DNA from 3 places in the Desulfovibrio sp. JC010 genome. Region 1 is predicted to be linked to each of the others. Evidence: riboswitches for the same ligand, from Rfam matches in the RefSeq annotation. Region 1 holds a riboswitch; each other region holds the start of a gene.

Region 1 (6,956 bases):
AGCCCAGCCGGGGCACGGAATTGAGCAGCCCCTGCGTGTACGGGTGTAACGGTTCTTTAAAAATATCGGAAATGGAAGCTGATTCCACAATCTGTCCCGCGTACATAACCGCCACCCGTGTTGCCACCCGTGCCACCACGCCAAGGTCATGGGTGATGAGCATGAGCGAGCCGTTCATTTTGTGTTTCAGATCATCCAGCAGCCGTAGAATCTGGGATTGAATGGTCACATCCAGCGCGGTGGTGGGTTCGTCGGCGATGAGGATTTCCGGGGAACAGACCAGAGCCATGGCGATCATGACCCTTTGGCGCATGCCGCCGCTAAGTTCATGGGGAAAATTGTTGATCCGTTTCTGCGGGTTGGGGATGCCGACCAGCTTGAGGGCATCTACAGCGGCTTCTGCTGCCTGCTTTTTATCCAGACCTTTATGCAGACGCAAGGTTTCACCGATCTGGTCCCCGATTTTAAAAACCGGATTCAGCGAGGTCATGGGCTCCTGAAAGACCATTGATAAATGGTTCCCGCGTATTTTCTGCAGCTTCTGTTCGGAGAGTTGTACAAGATCCTGATCACGGTAAAGGACCTGTCCGCCTGTGATCCGGCCCGGCGGATCGGGGATAAGCCCCATTACCGAGAGGGAAAGTACGGTCTTGCCGCAGCCGGATTCACCGACGATGGCTAAAGTTTCTCCTTGCCCTAAGTCCAGACTGGCATTATCCACAGCCTTGATGATTCCGCCCGGAGTGGCGAAAGATGTGGTCAGATTCTTGATTTTTAACTTTGGTGCGGTCATAAATGGTGAGTTATGTATAATTTTGCAGGATCGCGAAACACATCTAATATTTAATAGTTTAGATAACATAAAAATACAATCGACTTTGGAGTAATATACGTGGATAAAATCGCAGTAATCGGTGGCGGACTGGCCGGGTGTGAATGTGTAATGCAGCTGGCCAAGGCTGAGGTTGAAGTCGTTCTCTATGAAATGAAGCCTGATAAATATTCCGAGGCCCACCACCTGCCCGGTCTGGCGGAGCTGGTTTGTTCCAATTCCCTGCGTTCCGGTGAGCTGAACACCGCCATCGGGGTGCTCAAAAAGGAAATGGAAGCCCTCGGTTCCGTGCTCATGAAAGCAGCAATGAAGGCCCGTGTTCCCGCTGGTTCCGCGCTGGCAGTAGACCGTGAAGTTTTTTCCAAGCTGGTCACCGAGGAAATCGAGCAGAACGAATTTATCACTGTGGTCCGCAAGGAAATCACTTCCCTTGATGATCCTGAGCTGGCTGATTTTTCCAAAGTTATAGTTTGCGCCGGACCGCTCGCTTCCGAAGGGCTGACCGAAAGCCTGATCTCCAAAATCGGCGAACAGCGTTTATATTTTTATGATGCCATCGCGCCCATTGTCAGCCGTGATTCCGTGAACATGGACGTGGCTTTTTACGGCTCGCGCTACAAGCCTGAAGATGACGATTACCTGAACTGCCCCATGACCGAGGAGCAGTATTACTCCTTCATCAAGGAACTTAAAGAGGGCGAGCGCGTCGTGCCCCGTGAATTTGAAAAGGAAATCCATTTCGAGGGCTGCCTGCCCATCGAGGAAATGGCGGATCGTGGCGAGCAGACCCTTTCCTTTGGTCCCCTCAAGCCCGTAGGGCTGATCGATCCGCGCACTGAAGAGCAGGCTTACGCTGTGGTCCAGCTGCGTGCCGAGAACAAGGACAAGACCGCCTTCAACCTTGTAGGTTTTCAGACCAAGCTCAAGTATCCGGAACAGAAGCGCATTTTCCGCATGATTCCCGGCCTTGAGGACGTGGAATTCCTGCGCATGGGGTCCATTCACCGTAACACTTACGTCAACGCCCCGGAAGTTCTGGACGAAAAGCTGGCCCTCAAGGCCGATTCGCGCATTCATCTTGCCGGACAGATCACCGGAGTGGAAGGTTATCTCGAATCCGCAGCCTGCGGACTCTGGGTAGGGCGCATGCTCGCCGAGCAGGCCAAGGGCAACGAGCTTCCCGCGCCGCCGCCGGAAACTTCCATGGGCGCACTGCTCGGGCATCTGCGCGAAAAGAAAAAGAATTTCCAGCCCTCCAACGTCCAGTTCGGCCTCATGCCCGCGCTCAATAAACGCGCACCCAAGCGAGTTAGAAAAGAACTCTACGGTAAACGGGCAATGGAAATTTTTGAAAGCTGGTTCAACGCGAACTTCTAACAGCACAATTTTCAAAGCTATTCATTATTAAAACCAACTAAAAGGTTTTGGGATTCTTAAACCCTTTTGCAAAAGGGTTTAAGGCCCCCGGCAGGGTCGCCGAAGGCATCTCTAATGACAAATAAACATCCTTTTGAAATTAAACCGAACCGGACATTGCTGACTTTGGCGATTCCGGTTCTTTTCTCTATGGTCGCCGAGCCTTTGACCGGGCTGGTGGATACTGCCTTTGTTGCCAAACTGGGGCCTGAGCCGCTGGCCTCGCTGGGCATCGGGACTATTGTGTTCTCGTCCGTGTTCTGGGTTTTCGGATTCTTGGGCATCGGTACTCAGACTGAAGTCTCACACGCTCTGGGCAAGGGCGATCTGGAGAGGGCTGCATCGCTGGGCTGGATGGCGGCGGGGATTTCCGCTGTGCTGGGCATGGTTTTGATTGTTCTTGTCTATCCGTTTTTAGGGCATATCGCGGTGATGATGGGCGGCGAAGGGACCGTGCGTGATCTGGCCGTGGACTACATGGGCTACCGTCTGCTGGGTGCTCCGGCAGTGCTGGTGGTGCTGGCCTGCTTCGGCTCTTTGCGCGGCTATCAGGATATGCGTTCCCCGCTGTGGATTGCGGTGGGCATGAACGCGATCAACGTGGTGCTGGACTGGGGGCTTGTGTTCGGTAAAGGGCCGTTCCCGGTTATGGGCGTGGGCGGTGCTGCGCTGGCAAGTGCCATCAGCCAGTGGATCGGCGCAGTCTGGGCGGTGCTGGTGGTGCGTAGACATTACGGTTTTAATCTTGGATTCAGCCTTTCGGATGCACGGCGGCTGTTTGTGATCGGCGGGGATATGTTTGTGCGTACCGGGTGCGTATGTTTGTTCCTGCTGCTCTGCACCCGTTTTGCCACCAAGGCCGGGGCGGAGTCCGGGGCCGCACATCAGGCTATCCGCCAGTTTTATGTTTTTCTGGCCCTTTTTCTGGATGCTTTTGCTATCAGCGGGCAATCTCTGGTGGGCTATTTTGTGGGCCGCGCAGACCGGGGAACAGCGCGCAAAGTCGCGTCACTGGTCTGCAAATGGAGTTTCGTTACCGGGGTGCTGCTGACCATCGGCATGTATCTGGGGCAGCAGCCTGTTGTCTGGCTGTTGGTTCCGGAAGAAGCGTCCATGGTCTTTGGTCCGGCATGGCTGGCAGTTACTTTTTTGCAGCCGATCAACTCGCTTTCATTTGCCACGGACGGAATTCATCTTGGAACCGGGGATTTCCGCTATTTGCGTAATGCCATGCTGACAGCTGTTCTTACCAGCGCGAGTGCCCTTTTTGTGGTAGATTGGCTCCAGCCGGAAAATATGCTGTTTTGGATCTGGATAGTGGCCGGATTATGGACCAGTTTGCGGGCTTTGTTCGGTATGATCCGCATCTGGCCGGGGATTGGAAATGGTCCGCTTGCGTTGCGTCAGGATTGACAACGTGAGTGAACAATCATATCAAGCTTTTGCCTGAGGTGCTCTCGCGAGCTTAATAGGGAACCCCGTGAAAGTCGGGGACGGACCCGCCGCCGTGAGTCCTGTGTATTTTTTACCCCGTGGATCAAAGCCAGTTTGATCCTGCGTGCCACTGATTAAATTCGGGAAGGCCGGGTGAAATAGGACGAGTCGGAAGACCTGCCCGGGTACAAATCACGATCATTCTGACGGACAACGGGGCTTTTGCCTGTCAGAAATACTGTGCATGTTTGAATGTGCATGGTTCCACAATCTTATAAGCCCCCCAAATTCCAGGAGACTGTTATGCAGTGTCGTTTTGGGGACAAATCCAAGTTCATCCCCGCATTTCTTCTTGCCTGTTTTCTGCTGATTCCTTCACTTGCCATGGCCGGACACGGTGAAGCCAAACCTGTTAAAAAAGGCATTATGCTGGCTGCTTTCGGTTCCAGCATGCCCGAGACCCAGCCTGCATTTGATGCCATCGACAAGGCTGTGAAAAAGGCTTTCCCCGGTGTTCCGGTTTACTGGTCCTATTCTTCGGCTATTATCAGAGATGTGCTGGCTAAAGAAGGCAAGATTGTTGATTCCCCGGTTATGGCTATGACCAAGATGATGGATGCAGGTTTTACCCATGTAGCCGTGCAGTCCCTGCATACCATTCCCGGTGAAGAATATTTCGGAATAGTTGAAACCGTGGAAGCCTTCGAAGGCATGCCCAAAGGTATCAGCAAAGTAACTGTGGGCAAGCCGCTCCTTTACTCCGATGAAGACATGCGGCGTACTGTAAAGGCCGTTGTTGCCAACATTCCCAAAGACCGCAAGGCCAAGGATGCTGTTGTGCTTATGGGCCACGGAACCCACCACTTTGCCAATATTTACTACCCCGCTTCTCAGGATTATTTCTCCAAGGTTGACCCTAAGATTTTTGTTGGAACTGTTGAAGGTGCACCTTCCCTTGATGAGGTGAAAGTGCTGCTCAAGAAGAGCAAAGCCAAGAAAGTCTTCCTTATGCCTTTCATGTCTGTTGCCGGTGACCATGCCCGTAACGATATGGCTGGTGATGAAGATGATTCATGGAAATCCGAATTGACCAAAGATGGTTACAAGTGTGTTCCCGTACTCAAGGGTACCGCTGAATTCCCGCAGGTTGTGGATATCTGGGTTGACCATCTCAAGGTTGCTTTCAAGCACCTTGATGCTCATTAATTAAATCAGGCGGTGAGGATGGAATTTTCAGGTAATAGAAGGGCGCAGGCAGTTATAGTACTGTCCTTGCTCGTGCCGGTTTCCATCTTTGCCGCCTGTCTTTTCGGGGCTTACGGAACTGAACCTGCACAGGTTCTGGCGGTATTCAAGTCCGTTCTCGGTACCGGTACCCAGAAGGTTGATCAGGCCCTTTCGTTTATTATTATTGATCTGCGACTCAGCCGGGTCTGTCTTTCTTTTCTGGTGGGTATGTCGCTGGCTGTGGCCGGGACTGTTTATCAGGGCATTTTGCGCAACCCTCTGGCTGACCCGTTTACCCTCGGGGTAAGCAGCGGTGCTGCTTTCGGAGCCAGTCTGGCAATTTTCTCCGGTTCGACCGTGCTCGGTGCTGAACTGTGGACCAGATTCGGTAATCTGTTCCTGCCGCTGGCGGCACTTGCCGGGGCAATGGCCGCGCTTGGCGCGGTGCTCATGCTGGGCCGGATCGGTGGAAGACTGCGCCGGGAAACCATGGTTCTGGCCGGGATTGTGGTGGCGACTTTTCTTTCCGCGCTCATTTCCCTGCTTAAATCCCTTGATGAGGAGTCCGTGACGTCCATTGTTTTTTGGATCATGGGCAGTTTTCAGGGGCGCGGCTGGAGTCATCTGCAATTGTTTCTGCCGTACTTTATCGCCGGAATGATTCCGCTGGTTTATTATTCCCGTGAACTTGATATCCTGTCCCTTGGTGAGACTCAGGCCCGTCATCTGGGTATGGATGTTTCCCGCGTGCGTATGGCCCTGCTTATCGGTTCCGGTCTGCTGACCGGGGCGGCGGTGGCTGTGTCCGGGATTATCGGATTCGTGGGGTTGATTGTCCCCCATCTGGTGCGCATGTTTCAGGGCGCGGAACACAGGCCGCTTTTGCTGTCTTCCTCCCTGCTGGGTGGCCTGCTGCTGGTCTGGTCTGATGTTATTGCAAGATCGCTGCTTTCCGGCGGCGAGGAACTTCCGGTGGGCGTGGTAACCGCGCTGCTGGGCGGACCGTTTTTCTGCATTGTGCTTCGTTCCGGTTTTCGAAGTGGAAACGGGGGAAGCGGCTTATGATCAGGATTACGGACTTGAAAGCCGGATACGCAGGGCGGGAAGTTCTGCACGGGCTGAATCTTGAATTTCCCGCAGGTTCCATGACCGCCATTCTCGGTCCTAACGGCAGCGGTAAAACTACCCTTGTGTCATCAATTTCAGGTGTGCTTTCTCCTTTGAGGGGTACTGTTGAAATTGAAGGGCGGGAGGTTAATGCATACCGTCCCCGCGAACTGGCCGGGATTATGGCTGTGCTGCCGCAGCGGGTCGATCCTGCCTTCGGGCTGACCGTGAAATCCATGGTCATGATGGGCCGATACGCTCACGGTTCCGGTTTTTTCGGTTATGATGCAGAAGATGAATGCATTGTTGCCGAAGCTATCGGGCGGGTGGGGATCAAACACCTTGCAGAGCGGTCGGTGGCCGAGCTTTCCGGCGGAGAATTTCAAAGGGTGCTTATGGCCCGCACTGTGGCTCAGCAGGCCCGGGTTATGGTGCTGGATGAAGCTTCTTCCGGCATTGACGTGGCAGGAAAGATCGAGCTTTTTGATCTGTTGAAATCCATGAACCGGGATGGCGCGACCATTGTTTGCGTGATCCATGACCTCAATCTGGCGGCCCTTTATTTTGAACGGCTGGTCTTTTTATCCAAGGGTAATGTGGTTCTGGACGGCTCTCCGGCAGAAGTAATCACAGAGGAAAATATTTCAAATGTTTATGAAACATCTGTTGCGGTTGTTGAGCATCCCCGTCTCGGCGTTCCGCAGGTTCTTTTTTCTCCTGCTGCTGATTAGTTTTGCATCAGGCTTTGCTCCGTTTGGGGCGGTCAGTGCGCAGGCTGCGGTTTCAATTTCCGATGATTTCGGTAATGAGATAGCTTTGCAGGGACCGGCAAAACGCATTGTGGCCTTGTACGGATCGTTTAATGAGATTCTCTACGGTATGGATCTCGGCGACAGGCTGGTGGCCCGTACTGCTGCGGATCATTACCCGGAGCAGATTA
Region 2 (6,956 bases), on a different contig from region 1:
ATGACCACGACCACGACCACGACCACGACCATGATCATGTTCACGACCACCAGCATCATGATCACCACCACGGCCACGGGTGTTCGTGCTCCGGCCATGGGGTGAGCGCATTGGGCAGTGTGACAGCATGGGGCTTGTTTTCCATTGGATTTGTGAACATGATTGTGCCTTGCCCCACAGTGGCGATCATGTATAAATATGCCCTTGATTCCGGCAGCGTCTTCAAGGGAACTGCTGTTTTCGCCAGCTATGCGCTGGGTACGGCCATTGCCCTTGCGGCAGTGATCTATGCCATTTACCGGGCGGCATCTTTTGTGCGCACCCTTGAACAGGATTGGGTGGAGCCGCTGGTTATGCGTACCGCCGGGCTGATGACCATCGGTTTTGCGTTCTACAGTTATACAACTATATAAATATACGAGGTGGATGTGCTCAATAAGCTCAATCATGCGGTGATTGAATTTTATGAAAAGCTTTCTTCGTGGGAGCATGATGTTGTGCGTGAAAAGGGACTAACTCTACCTCAGATGCATACTCTTGAAGTCTTGGGCATTCATAGCGATATGCGTATGAAAGAGTTGGCCCAGTGCATGGGCATCACCACCGGAACCCTGACCGTGCTGGTGGACCGTCTTGAAGACAAAGGATTCGTCTGCCGCAAGCCGCACCAGACCGACCGCCGTTCCATCCTCGTGGAGCTCACTGAAACCGGGCAGGAAATGTACCAAGAGCATGATCGTCTGCACCTGCGCTTAACTGAAGAGTTGACCGCAGAATTTTCAGATGAGGAACGTGCTGCCTTACTGTCCTTTTTTGAAAAGATGAATGGGATGTTTTAATTTACGAACATTTTTAGAACATCTGTGGAAAACTTTTGTTCAAAAACAAAGCTCCCTGTAATTTTCCAAAATTACAGGGAGTTTTGTCTTTTTGAAGGTGGCGATAAATATGCCTGAATTAAAAAATACCCGTATAATTATTTTAATGCTGTTTTTTGATTGAAAAGAATTCTCATTTTCATTACTTCACATGAAGTCGCAATAGGTGCGTCAATTGTATTTTTTACATGAAAACAGGAATCATTTTCAAAAAACGAAACGAGCTATGAAATATACATATAAATTATCGCATAAAATTGTAGTCGGGATGCTGCTGTTTCTCTTGTGTGCACTGTGTCTGGGAGCTCTTTCCATATTCACTCTGCAAAGGCTGACCGGACAGATGGAAATTCGTAATAGTCTGGATGAAATAATAAGCATGGGTGCTGAGGCGCAAGCTGTGGCCATGGACTGGCTGGTCCACCGCGAAGAACTTTCCATGAGTAAAGAAGGGAATGGCGGAGCAGCGTTGCTTGACACATATAATGATAAAGTACGTTCTATGAACGCTGATCTTGATGCGGCTATGACTTCTATTGCTGATAAGCGTGCACGTGTTTCGCTTGTAGATCTCAAAGAGTCTTTTAATTCATTTGATCGCAGTTTCAGCCTGTTTCAGGTGCAGTTCAATGAAGGGGTGGGGCAGGTTAAGCGGCTGCGCGAAATTTCCGTAGATATTCTTGGGCAGGCACTTTCCCTGCAGAAGAGTATAGAGCGCAGTGCCAGAAAACAGGCCGGGAAGAATGCGGCACTTCAGGAACAGGCCCAAGCCCTGCAGGGACGTGATCTTGGCACTCTTCTTCAGGATATGTCCGGCTCTATTGACGGACTGAATGAACTGGCAGCCAAACGTCAGGTTTCAGCCATCCTGCTAAACAAGCCTCTCGGTTTTCAGGAAATGGCCAAGGATTTCATCCTTTATAAAGATGCGGCCAGCGGGTCCGGGCTTATTGTTGATATTGAGAAACTCATGGGGATTGATCCGGATTCATCCATGGGTGCATCCTATCCGCAGTTCGCCCCCTTGTTCACAAAGGGGCGTGAGGCAAAATTGTTTAATAAGATTGTGGATTTGACCGGGGAATATCTTGAAGTCTTCAAGTCCTATTACAGCCTCAGCCTGAAAATGAATAAATCCATGCAGGCCATGGATACGGCTCGTGCGGCATTGATCGGACTTGAGCACTCCATCCGTTCGGCGCAGGTGGAAAGCTACAATGACATGCAGCAGCGGGCCGTATATTTAGTCAGCGGTTTGAGTGCGCTGGCTGCGTTGATCGGAATCGGTTTGATTCTTGTCAGCCGCAGGGTCATCATTCTTCCTCTGCGCAGAATTATCGGTGATATGGCCCGCACCAGCCGCGAGATAGGCCAGGGTACTGCCGACTTGTCCTTCCGGGTTAAGCAGGAGGGTAATGGTGAATTGGGGGATCTGGCTGATTCATTCAACAGTCTGATGCATGTGATTGAGATAGACCGGGAAAAGGTGGAGAGGGCCACTGCTGCTGCCGAGCGTGAGGCGGAGGCGGCCCGGGAAGCCTTGCAAGGCTTGAGCGAAGCCCAGAAGGAAGCGGAGAATGCTCGCAGGCAGGGCGTGCTGGATGTGGTCCGCAATCTGGAGCAGATTGTCAGCGGTCTTTCTGTGGCGTCGGATGAAATCAGCAATCATGTTGCTGATTCCAGCAGAAGGGCGCGGGAACAGCAATCCAGCCTTTCCGAATCCACTTCCGCCCTTGATCAGATGACCTGCTCCATTCAGGGCGTGGCCCGCAGTTGTTCAGACGCTGTGGTCGGGGCCGGGGAAGCAATGGACACCGCCAACCGGGGCGCGGAAATGACCGGGGAAGCCATCAGTTCCATATTCAGTGTCAAGGAACAGAGTGAGCAGCTCAAGGATAGTCTTAACCAGATGAATGTCCGGGTCGAGGATATCGGACGGATCATGTCCGTGGTCAGCGATATTGCAGACCAGACCAATCTGCTGGCCCTGAACGCGGCAATTGAGGCTGCGCGAGCCGGGGATGCCGGACGCGGTTTTGCCGTGGTGGCTGATGAAGTTCGCAAGCTGGCCGAGAAGACCATGGACGCCACCAAGGATGTGAGCCTTGTTGTTGAAGCCATTCAGGAAAGTTCCCATGCCAATGTGCAGTCCATGGAGCAAGCAGCCAAATCCGTATTGGACAGTACCCGTCTGGCTGAACAGGCCGGGGAGGCTCTGGAGGAGATAGTCAGCCTTGTGAACGGTGTTACAGGACAGGTCCAGAATATTTCTGCTGCAGCTGAAGAACAGTCCGTATCTTCGGACCAAATTAACTCGTCGTCCAAAAATATTAATCAAATGGCGGAGCTGACTACCCAGTCCATGGAAAAGTCCAATGATTCGGCAAAGGATCTTTCCATTCTGGCAATGGAATTGCGTTCATTGATTGATGGATTGCGGGAGGAATGCCGAACGGTTTAGGCTCGCAATCAGGTTTTAGTTGCTGTTACAGCCATGCGAAAAAATATTTCAGCCGGGCAATTTTGTCCGGCTGAATTTTTGTGAAAAAGGTCAGGATATTTTCCCTCTAAATCAACCTCTTAAATGGTTTTGAACATGTAAAGAACAACTGTGGAAAACTATTGTTCTACACTGATTATGCCAAGCCCCCCAAGGGCTGAGAGGGTGTCCATTAAGAAAAAGTCTAGAGAGTCTTGACCGCAGTCTTAAGTCTGGTAGACTGTTCTCAGTCGTCAGCACTTCAGGAGTCCGTTGCTGCTTTCTGAGCAATTTGTGAACGGACACGACGGGAACCCGGTTTGAATCCGGGGCGGTCCTGCCGCTGTGAGGGAAGCATTCTGTGCATTATCCCCGAGCCAGCAACCCGGCCTGAGGTAGAATCAAACTGACCGGAAACCTTGTTTCTGACATTTTTCCGGTTTCAAAAGTCCTGCGGGATGCGCCTACCGGGCCTCCTGCGCCAATTGCCACACCACCATGAGACACGGCTGGGCCGTGGGCTTGCAATCTGGGGAGGTTGCATCCTTTTCTGCGTCCTTTTTCCGGCGTGGCGGTGATGTGTGCGGACAAAATTTTAACAGGTAGTTTAATGCCCAAACAAATTCTCAAACGTGACGGATGTCTCGAATCCTGGTCTACAGACCGTATTTCTGAAGCGATTTTTAAAGCCCTCAAAGCCAGCGGCATCAAAGATCCCCTGCTGAGTAAACGTCTCGGCCGCAAGGTTGAGCATAAGCTTGCCGAAGTGGATGTTCCCGAACAGGAAATGGTTCAGGATATGGTCCAGCTGGTACTCATGGAGAACCGTCTCTACTCTGTTGCCGAACGCTACATCATCTACCGTGAAAAACGCCGCGAACTGCGCCGTCAGGATGAAACCTACCTCGATATCGCCGGAACCATCGAAAGCTACCTCGACCGTTCCGACTGGCGCGTAAATGAAAACTCCAACATGGGCCACTCCTTTCAGGGACTGATGCTGCACATGTCCGGAGCGGTTCAGGCCCGTTACTGCCTTGAAAAATATCCTGAGGAAATCAGGCTGGCCCACGAGCACGGTTATTTCCACATCCATGACCTTTCTTTCGGTCTTGCCGGATACTGCGCGGGCTGGTCTCTGCGTGACCTGCTGCTGGACGGCTTCGGCCTCAAGGGCCGCTGCTCCTCCGGTCCGGCACGCCATTTTGATTCCGTAACCGGACAGATGGTCAATTTCCTCGGCACCCTGCAGAACGAATGGGCCGGTGCGCAGGCTTTCAACAACGTTGATACCTACCTCGCTCCCTTCATCCGTCACGACGGTCTGGACTATGACCGTGTGAAACAGATCGTGCAGAAGCTGATCTTCAACCTGAACACCACCTCCCGCTGGGGCGGCCAGAGCCCGTTCACCAACTTCACTTTTGACCTTGTTCCGCCCAAGCACATTGCCAGCGAACCGGTCATTATCGGCGGTGAATTTCAGGATACTACTTACGGTGAATACGAAGCGGAAATGGAGATGATCAACCGTGCTTTCGTTGAAGTCATGCTCGAAGGTGACTCCGACGGCCGCATTTTTTCATTCCCCATTCCTACATACAACGTCACCCCGGACTTTCCGTGGGAAAGCGAAGTGGGCGAGCTGCTCCTGCAGATGACCGCCAAATACGGCGCGCCTTACTTCCAGAACTTCATCAACTCCGACCTCAATCCTGAGGACGTGCGTTCCATGTGCTGCCGGCTGCAGATGGACCTGCGCGAGATCCGCAAGAAGACCGGCGGCCTGTTCGGTGCCGGAGACCTGACCGGTTCCATCGGTGTTGTCACCCTGAACCTGCCCAAGCTGGCCTACCTCGCACAGGGTGAGGAAGATTTTCTCGACCTTATCACCGAGTACGCCTCTCAGGCCAAGGATTCCCTTGAGTACAAGCGCAAGCTGGTTACCGCCAATTTTGAGAACGGCATGTTTCCCTTCTCCCAGCGTTACCTGAAGAACGGCTTCAAGGGCCACTTCTCCACCATCGGTCTGATCGGCGGTAACGAAGCCTGCCACAACCTGCTGGGCAAAGGCATCGACACCCCCTCCGGCTCACGCCTCATGCAGAGGGTTCTGCACCACCTGCGTGATTTGACTGTTGAGTTTCAGGAAGAGACCGGAAACCTCTTCAATCTTGAAGCGACTCCGGGTGAAGGTACCTGCTACCGTCTGGCCAAGATCGATAAGAATCTCTACGCCGACATCTTCACTTCCGGTGGTGATACCCCGTACTACACCAACTCCACCCTGCTGCCCGTAGGTTCCACCGAGGACGTTGTCTACGCCCTTGAGCACCAGAACGAGCTGCAGACCCTTTATAACGGCGGCACCGTGTTCCACACCTTCCTCGGTGAAGCTGTGCCCGACACCACCGCTCTGAAGAACTTCATTATCAAGGCCATGACCAACACCAAGATTCCTTACATCTCGGTGACCCCGACCTTTTCGGTCTGCGAGGATCACGGCTACATTTACGGCGAGCACTTCGAATGCCCCGATTGCGGCAAGGATGCCGAGGTATACACCCGCATTGTGGGTTACTACCGTCCGGTCAACCGCTGGAACAAGGGTAAAAAGGAAGAGTATCGCGAAAGGACTGAATACAGCCAGACTTCATGCGCATGCTAGGACTGGTTCTTTTCAGCTGCACAGATTAAAATCAAGGTCCGGGGAATTTTTCCCGGACCTTCTGCTGCGTAGTATTTATAAAATTTTGTAATTGCTTGCGTTGGCGGTTTTCAGGATGTAATTTGTGTACTGACCCGAACCATTAACAGTATATGAGTATGATATTATCAGCCAGCCAGTTACGCGCCCTGCGCCAGAGAAATGATGAAGAGCTTCGCAAGGGAAGCTATGCCAAGCACGGCTACCCTGCCAACACCATTCAGGACCTGCTGCACACTGTGGAGGCCCTGAAAAGTGAAAAGAAGAAGTGGAAAAAAGTCGCTCAGGAGCGTGGTGAACTGCTTAATAAAATGAACGGGCTGTTGGAAGATTACAATAAGTCCAAATAAGATAGACGATTAGTATTAATGAAAAGCCCACTCTGCATTTTGTAGAGTGGGCTTTTTTGGTGTGGTTTAATCCAGATTGAGTAATTAAATTGGGCAATTATAAATTTATCGCTATGGCCCGAAAATAATAGGATTTAAAGAAAATTTATTATTAATGTTCTCGTTCATGCATCAATGGCGCGTGTTCAATTGTTAATAATAAGGGGTTTAGGATGAAATTTAAGAGTATAAATACTGGGCTTGCTGTTTTGATTACGGCTGTCGTTTTTGTCTCTGTCGCTGCGTTTGTGGTTGTGGTCAGTTCCATGACCAACTCTGCGGTGATGCATATTCAGGAACAGAATATGAATGTTCTGAATAATAAGCTGACAAATGATGTAGAAAATTTTTTAAAACAGTCGCGCAGCAGTCTGCTTGCCTTTGCCGGCAACAAGGATGTGCGGGACGGGTTTGTCGATAGTGCAGCCGCTGAACGGGCACAGAAACAGCTGCTTAACCGGATCAAAAATAATAAAAAGCTGGCAACCCTCGCCGCGTTTGAC
Region 3 (6,956 bases), on a different contig from region 1:
GCAATTAAAAACTCGGGTCTCTCTGGACCCAAAACAACCGGATATGGACGGACGCGAGAAGCCATAAGCACCGAATGGGGGTTGGGTCAAGGGTTTTCTTCTTGTAAGTTTTTATTTAGAGAGTAATCCATGAACCCAAAAATACTATACTTGGCCCACGACATAAAAAAGCCCTCCGGCGGGGTTAAGGTCATTTATGATCATGTAGCCATTTTACGCGAACATGGTTTTGATGCCTATGTTGTTCATAATGAACGGGGCTATCGCTACCCCTTTGCCGGTGTGGATGTTCCGGTGCTCTGGCAGGATGACGGTGTTAAGATTAGTTCGGGTGACCATCTCGTAGCACCGGAAAATTCCCCGTTGGCGGAGCTGGCTGGGATGAAGGGGGTAAATACTCATATCTTTGTTCAGAGTTTTGCTCTGCTGTATCAGGGGGCTTCACCGGAAGTATGGCGTAATTTGTCTTTGGCCGGTGTGTTTTGCCCTTCCGAATATATTGCAAAGATGCTGCAGGTCGATTTCGGCATGTCGCCGGAGATCATTCCCAATGCTGTTGATCCTCTTTTCAAGCCTGCCGCAAAGAAGCGGATGATTGCGTATATGCCCCGGCGTCTGGGGAGTGAGGCTGAATTTATCATTAAACATGCCTGCTCGATATCTGATAAAATGGATGATGTGCAGATATCTCCCATTCACAAGATGTCTCTTTCTGAGGTTGCAGGTATTTTAGGGGAAGCGGCAGTATTCCTTTCTACATCTTATCTTGAAGGTTTCGGCCTGCCCACTCTGGAGGCAATGGCCAGCGGCTGCGTTGCAGTGGGATTCAAGGGGTTCGGAGGTAAAGAGTACTGCCGGAGTATTAATGGACTGTGGATCCCGGAAGGAGATGTACTTGCTGCTGCACGCGGGTTGGTTAAGGCTGTGGATATGTTTGATTCGGGGTCTCCAAAGCTTGCAGGTATTGTTGAGCAGGCGGGTGTGATGGCCGCAAAATATTCCATAGAAGCTCAAAGTGAAGCTTTGGTCCGCTACTGGAATAATAAAATTTATAGTTAATTCCTTTATTTAAAATTTATCCCGCAACGCAAAAAAGCCGCGACTTCTGCCGCGGCTTTTCAATTATCTATCCCGGAAAGCTCCGGCTGCTGTCAGTTTACCCGCAGGTGGTGTACCCGCAGGCCTTGCAGATCTTGCATCCGCCTTCAGGAACGTATGCTTTTTTGCCGCATTCAGGGCAGGGATCACCGAGTCCTTTGGAAACGATGGTCTGGTCGTCCATGTCCAGTGAGATGTACTGGCGCAGGATACGGGAGATGATCGCTGCCGCGTCGATGATATTGTAGCTGGAGCGGTCCAGCTGGGTCAGGATGCGGTCGATGGGCATGCCCACGCGCAGGAGCATGCTGGTCAAACGGGTGATGGTTTCCCAGAGGGAGTATTTCTCCTGAAAGACCTGCTCATTGTAGAACCCGTCCCCGGTTACTCCTGCTTCCTTGGGCAGTTTTACGAATATCTCAATGGGGTTGCCGGAATCGTCCAGCGATACGATGATGTACATCTTGGACCCTTTCCACATGACCCGGTGACGCTCGGCCCGCTCAATATCGCCCAGCTCCCTTTCCACCAGAGTGGGATTCTGGCCCTTCATGGTCGGATCGGTTTCTTTGGGCTCTTCCTTCTTGCTCAGCACGCCTTTTTTGCAGCCGTTGCGGAATACGGTCACGCCCTTGAGGCCGTTTTTCCATGATTCAAGGTAAATCTCGAAGATGGTTTCCTGGGGTGTTTCCTCAGCGAGGTTGATGGTCGAGGAAATGGAACTGTCGGTGTACTGCTGGATTGCGGCCTGCATGCGGATGCGGTCCATGTAGTCCAGTTCATCAGCCTGTACGTAATTCAGTTTTTCCTTGAGCTGCTGGGCGGTGTATTTGCCGAAGAGATGCTCCTGATTGGTTTCAAGCATCCATTTCAGCGGAGGCATGTGGATGAATTCGAAGACCTTGCCTGCTTCGAGCCTTGTTTCACGGGCATAGCTGAACATGAAAACAGGTTCGATGCCCGAAGTGCAGTTATCGGACATTATGGAAATGGAACCGGAGGGACCGACAGTATTGAAGGCGGTATGGCGCAGTCCGGTTTTCAGGATTTTCTGCTGCAGCTTTTTGGGCAGTCCGAGATTGGTGATGTACGGGCAGTCCAGAAAACGCTTGCGGGCATCCTTATCCTTCAAAGCTTCAACTTCACCGAAACGCTCGGCAATATCCGCGCTGACCGAGATTTCGGTGACGGCCTTGTCGCGCATGATTTCTTTGATGAAAGCAATGGACTCATCGCTGCCGTAGCGCATGCCAAGCATGGCCAGCATATCACCCAGTCCGGTGAATTCGATACCGATGCGTTTGCCGTATTTGTCGGCGTCGCGGTGCTTCTGCAGGGGGTGCTTGTTCTGGTTCAGGTCGGACATGGTGTCCATGAAGGCCATGGTCCGGGTCAGGTCATGGTGGAAAAGATCGCTGTCGAAACGCGCTTCTTTGGTGAAGGGATTGACCACGTAGCGGTAGAGAACCATGGCACCCAGCAGGCAGTTGCTCCAGTAGCCGAGAGCCTGTTCCCCACAGGGGTTGGTGGACATGGGTTTTAACCGCAGTGGATCAATGAATGTGCCGGGGGTATTGCGCTGGGTGGTGTCCTGATAAAGAATACCCGGATCGCCTGATTTCCATGCGGATTCACTGATCTCTTCCAGTAGGTCGCGGGCTTTGACGGTGTCATATTTTCTGAAGGGAAGTTTAAGCTCCTGCCAGCGGCTGTAGTCGCCGTCCCAGAGGGTGTTGTATACGGACTTCACCGGATCAAAGATGTCGGAAGTTTCGTTGCGGCGTCTGGAGACGGAGAAGGTCAGAATTCCTTCGGCAGGAGTTTCACTGCCGTCATGAACCGGAAGGTCGGGCTGAACCTTGATCTGGTGCTTTTTCGGATCAACGGCGGTGACTTTATAGAGAATCTCGGCTTCGATCCGGTCATTTACCTGCGGATTCAGTGCTTCGTATATTTCCGGCAGCAGTTGCAGGGTGGATTCATCACAGATTTTACCGCTGATTTTGAATCTGTCGGGGAAAGTGAAGGTCCAGTCCCTGTCTTCTTCCACTGCCTGCATGAATTCATCAGTGACTTTAAGGCTGATGTTGGCACCGAATACATCCTGAACCTTTCCGGTCAGGGAATCCACGCCGAAAATTTCTTCGGGCTTGCTCTTGCACCAGATGAAACGGCGGGTTTCCGGGTGGCGGATGTCCAGAGAAATCATCAGTGCGCCGCGTCGTCCGTTCTGGCCGATGGTGTTGGTCAGTTCGCTGAAAAGGGGCATGAAGCTTACTGCCCCGGAGGAGGTCACCGCAGCATTGTTCACCGGGTCCCCGGAAGGACGCAGGATGGTGATGTCGATGCCGCTGCCGCCCCGGTAGGAGTATGTGCGGGCCAGTTTTTTCTGGGCTTCGAAGATGCCTTCAAGGGAATCGGATTCAATCTTGGCCAGATAGCAGTTGCTGAGCGAGCATTTTGCATAATCATTTCCCAGCCCGGAAAGTATGGAGCCTGCGGGGATGAAACGACCGGACTGAAGCAGCTCGCAGACCTGTTCATTTTCGTTCTTATCGAATTGGGACTGCTTTAGAAATTCCCGGCAGAGTCTGTGTTTGACGTCGGTAAATGAATGCTCCTGCAACCGCCCTTTGGGATCGCGGATCTGATATTTTTTGGAACTGACGGTTTCCTGAAAGCGGTTATGTTCTTCCAGAGCCATTTTAGCTGATTCGCGGGTGATAACAGTTTGTTCAGTCATGGTGATGAATTTCCTTTGAAGGGCTTTCTTCTGCCCTGAGATCAATAAACCACAAACAGCGGACATGCTGTATTCCGGATAGAATACATCTGTCGCCAAGAGACTCCCTTACGGAGCTTGATTTTTTGATTTGTGGTGCAGGCTGCCCAGAAGGCGTAACCTGAATTTTGAAGAGAAGTGTAGATTATCTGAGTAGATATGCTTCAGGTCGGGTTGCTGGCTTTTCCCGTCCCTTGAACAGGGACAGGAATCACAGCGGCAGAACCGCCCCGTACTTTAAACGGGTTCCCTTTTTGATTTGCAAAACCTGAAGTTGAAACCAACAGAAAAAATCTTAACAAACTCTAAACTTCGGTCAATAATTTTTTGCCCGTCGAGGTTAAAAAGTCCCCCAGCCCAATGAACAGTAGGACTGAAGGGCTTTTTGGTCAAAAAACAAAAGAGCCGCAACTTTTGTTGCGGCTCTTTTTAGAAAGATGGTGCCGAAGAGAAGACTCGAACTTCCACGGAGAAACCTCCACTAGACCCTGAACCTAGCGTGTCTACCAATTCCACCACTTCGGCACGGCGAAGAACTGTTTATAAATATCGGTTGCGAATTGCAAGCTTTTTTTTGAAAAAACTTTAATTTTTTTGAGAATAATTTAAATTCCGGTCCGTTGGAAAAGTATTGCCCGTAATCTCACCCCTTGTGGGGAGCGGGATTACGGGCATATCCGGGTAGGTATATCCATCGTTCCGGGACCGGATAAGCCCCGAACCGATATTGACTGAAATTACTTCCTGAAATCTATAGGTACGTAATTTCTGGGAGTTTCGCCAGTGTAAATCTGGCGCGGACGGTTAATTCTTGATGTGGGGTTGGTGTAATCCTCGTACCAGTGGGCAATCCAGCCGGGCATGCGGCCAATGGCGAACATAACCGGGAACATGGCCACCGGGATGCCCAGCGCACGCAGGATGATACCGGAGTAGAAGTCCACGTTGGGGTAGAGCTTGCGTTCGATGAAGTAATCATCGGAAAGGGCGCGCTCTTCAAGCTGCATGGCGATATCCAGCAGTTCATCGCTGAAGCCGTGCTGCAGGAGGTCGTGGGTCGCTTTTTTGAGGATTTTTGCACGCGGGTCAAAGCTTTTGTAGATGCGGTGCCCGAAGCCCATGAGGCGGCATTCTTTCTTCTTCACCTTCTCGATGTACTCATCGATGGTGTAGTCGCCGTTGTTGATGGTTTCGAGCATGTCGATAACCGCTGCGTTTGCTCCGCCGTGCAGGGGGCCCCAGAGGGCGCAGATGCCGGAAGATACGGAAGCAAAGATGTTGGCCTGTGTGGAACCGACCATGCGCACTGTGGAGGTGGAGCAGTTCTGCTCGTGGTCCGCGTGCAGCTGGAAGATGAGCGAAAGGGCCTTAACCGCTTCAATGGGCGGATCATACTGCTTGTAGGGGATGGAGAACATCATGTGCAGGAAGTTGTGGCAGTAGCTTAGTTCCGGGTCCGGGTATACAAAGGGGCGGCCGATGGATTTGCGGTATGAAAAAGCCGCGATGGTCCGCACCTTGGAGATGATCTTGCCCACAGCGAGGAAAAATTCGGACTTGTCGGTGATGTCGTTGAGGTCCGGGTTGTGGCTGCCCAGCGCGTTGATTACTGCGGAGAGAATAGCCATGGGCTGGTTGCGATGAGCGGGGAAGCCTTCAAAGTGGTGACGCAGGTCTTCGTGGATGAGTTCTTCGGCGGTGAGCAGGGCGGAAAAACGGGCCAGATCTTCCTTGAGCGGAAGTTCTCCGAAGATGAGCAGCCATGCGGTTTCAATGAATTTACCATGTTTGGCAAGATCTTCAATGGGATATCCGCGGTAGCGCAGGATACCTCTTTCGCCGTCCACAAAGGTGATGTTGCTGGTGCATGATCCTGTGTTGCCGTAGCCCGGATCATAGGTAATCAGGCCGCTCTGGGCCCGGAGTTTAGTGATGTCTACGCCTGTTTCGCCTTCACTGCCGTGGATTACGGGCAGTTCGTACTCTTTACCGTCATACTTCAGGATCGCAATGTCTTTATCGCTCATGTCTTCCTCCGGTTAATTGTCTGTGCGCGCTGTATTGTGTTTCTGTTAGGTGGCAATTCTCCACAACAATCAAAAGCAAAGTATGCGCACTGGTTTTCCAGTTCAGCGCAGACCTGCCTGATGCCGGGGCTTGCGGTCCGGGTGCAAGGTCTGGAGCCTTGCGGAGTTCCGGATATGTAGCGGGCAGAAATGTGATTTCTTTCGGACTGGGCAGGGCTGTGGAAACTGCTGCACCAGCGTAAATGGTTTTATGGCGACTTGTGGGGAAACAGCGGATGCTTTTTCCCGATGTTGAGAAAGTATTTACTCAAAAACAGCCGAAAAGTCCAGTGGCGACGCCTGTATAATCTTTCTAGAATAAGCGCGTAGGCCGTATAAAATTCAGTAATGGTGCGGATTCTCTGATAGGTGATTACTCATCCAGCTTGTATTGAACCGAATATTTACGCATGCGGTTATGGATGGTTCCCCGGCTGACTCCGATGATTTTTGCGGCCTTGCTTTTGTTGCCCCCGGCCTGCTTGAGTCCATTGATGAGTTCTTGTTTTTCATCCGGCTCAGTGACCGCTGCGGCGGACCGGGCCGGGCAATGGCAGTTATCAACCGGCGCATCGCTGATCTGCGGGGGTAGGTGTTCCGGCAGGATCGGGCCGTTGTCCTTTACCACTGCGGCGTATTCCAGTGCACTTTTCAGCTCGCGCACGTTGCCGGGCCAGTCGTAAGCCATAAGTTTGCGCATGGTTTCCGGGGTCGGACTGTCGTTGTTGCGGAGTTGCTCATTCATCTGGATAAAGTGATCTACCAGCAGGGGCAGATCTTCCTTGCGTTCTCGCAGGGGCGGCAGATGCACCGGAATGACATTGATGCGGAAAAAGAAATCTTCGCGGAACTGTTTTTCCTGCACCAGCTGGCGTAAATCCTGATTGGTGGCTGTGATCAGTCTTGCGTCCATGTTCAGGTTGATGTTTTCACCCACCCGTTCAAAAGAGCGTGTTTCCAGTACCCGCAGCAGTTTCACCTGAATAGGCAGCGGAACATCGCCGATTTCA

The links. Region 1 has a riboswitch for cobalamin ahead of FMR86_RS07715 (sirohydrochlorin cobaltochelatase). Riboswitches for the same ligand answer to the same signal wherever they lie in the genome.
Region 2: it holds a riboswitch for cobalamin, as region 1 does, so the genes downstream of both, FMR86_RS10495 (ribonucleoside triphosphate reductase) here and FMR86_RS07715 (sirohydrochlorin cobaltochelatase) in region 1, are expected to answer to the same signal.
Region 3: it holds a riboswitch for cobalamin, as region 1 does, so the genes downstream of both, FMR86_RS01495 (adenosylcobalamin-dependent ribonucleoside-diphosphate reductase) here and FMR86_RS07715 (sirohydrochlorin cobaltochelatase) in region 1, are expected to answer to the same signal.

The regions. Positions count from the first base shown of each region.
Region 1 is NZ_VOIQ01000005.1:229,637-236,592, forward strand. Features, by position in the region: gene FMR86_RS07700 (ABC transporter ATP-binding protein) at 1-793, opposite strand, end outside; gene trmFO (methylenetetrahydrofolate--tRNA-(uracil(54)-C(5))-methyltransferase (FADH(2)-oxidizing) TrmFO) at 893-2,209, shown strand; gene FMR86_RS07710 (MATE family efflux transporter) at 2,324-3,661, shown strand; cobalamin riboswitch at 3,681-3,882, shown strand; gene FMR86_RS07715 (sirohydrochlorin cobaltochelatase) at 3,986-4,888, shown strand; gene FMR86_RS07720 (iron ABC transporter permease) at 4,907-5,974, shown strand; gene FMR86_RS07725 (ABC transporter ATP-binding protein) at 5,971-6,747, shown strand; gene FMR86_RS07730 (ABC transporter substrate-binding protein) at 6,665-6,956, shown strand, end outside.
Region 2 is NZ_VOIQ01000008.1:69,145-76,100, reverse strand. Features, by position in the region: gene FMR86_RS10510 (sulfite exporter TauE/SafE family protein) at 1-413, shown strand, start outside; gene FMR86_RS10505 (MarR family transcriptional regulator) at 429-839, shown strand; gene FMR86_RS10500 (methyl-accepting chemotaxis protein) at 1,147-3,339, shown strand; cobalamin riboswitch at 3,605-3,766, shown strand; gene FMR86_RS10495 (ribonucleoside triphosphate reductase) at 3,968-6,025, shown strand; gene FMR86_RS10490 (hypothetical protein) at 6,184-6,414, shown strand; gene FMR86_RS10485 (methyl-accepting chemotaxis protein) at 6,627-6,956, shown strand, end outside.
Region 3 is NZ_VOIQ01000001.1:306,904-313,859, reverse strand. Features, by position in the region: gene FMR86_RS01500 (glycosyltransferase) at 130-1,059, shown strand; gene FMR86_RS01495 (adenosylcobalamin-dependent ribonucleoside-diphosphate reductase) at 1,157-3,841, opposite strand; cobalamin riboswitch at 4,030-4,167, opposite strand; tRNA gene FMR86_RS01490 (tRNA-Leu) at 4,319-4,405, opposite strand; gene FMR86_RS01485 (citrate synthase) at 4,618-5,907, opposite strand; gene FMR86_RS01480 (sigma-54-dependent Fis family transcriptional regulator) at 6,320-6,956, opposite strand, start outside.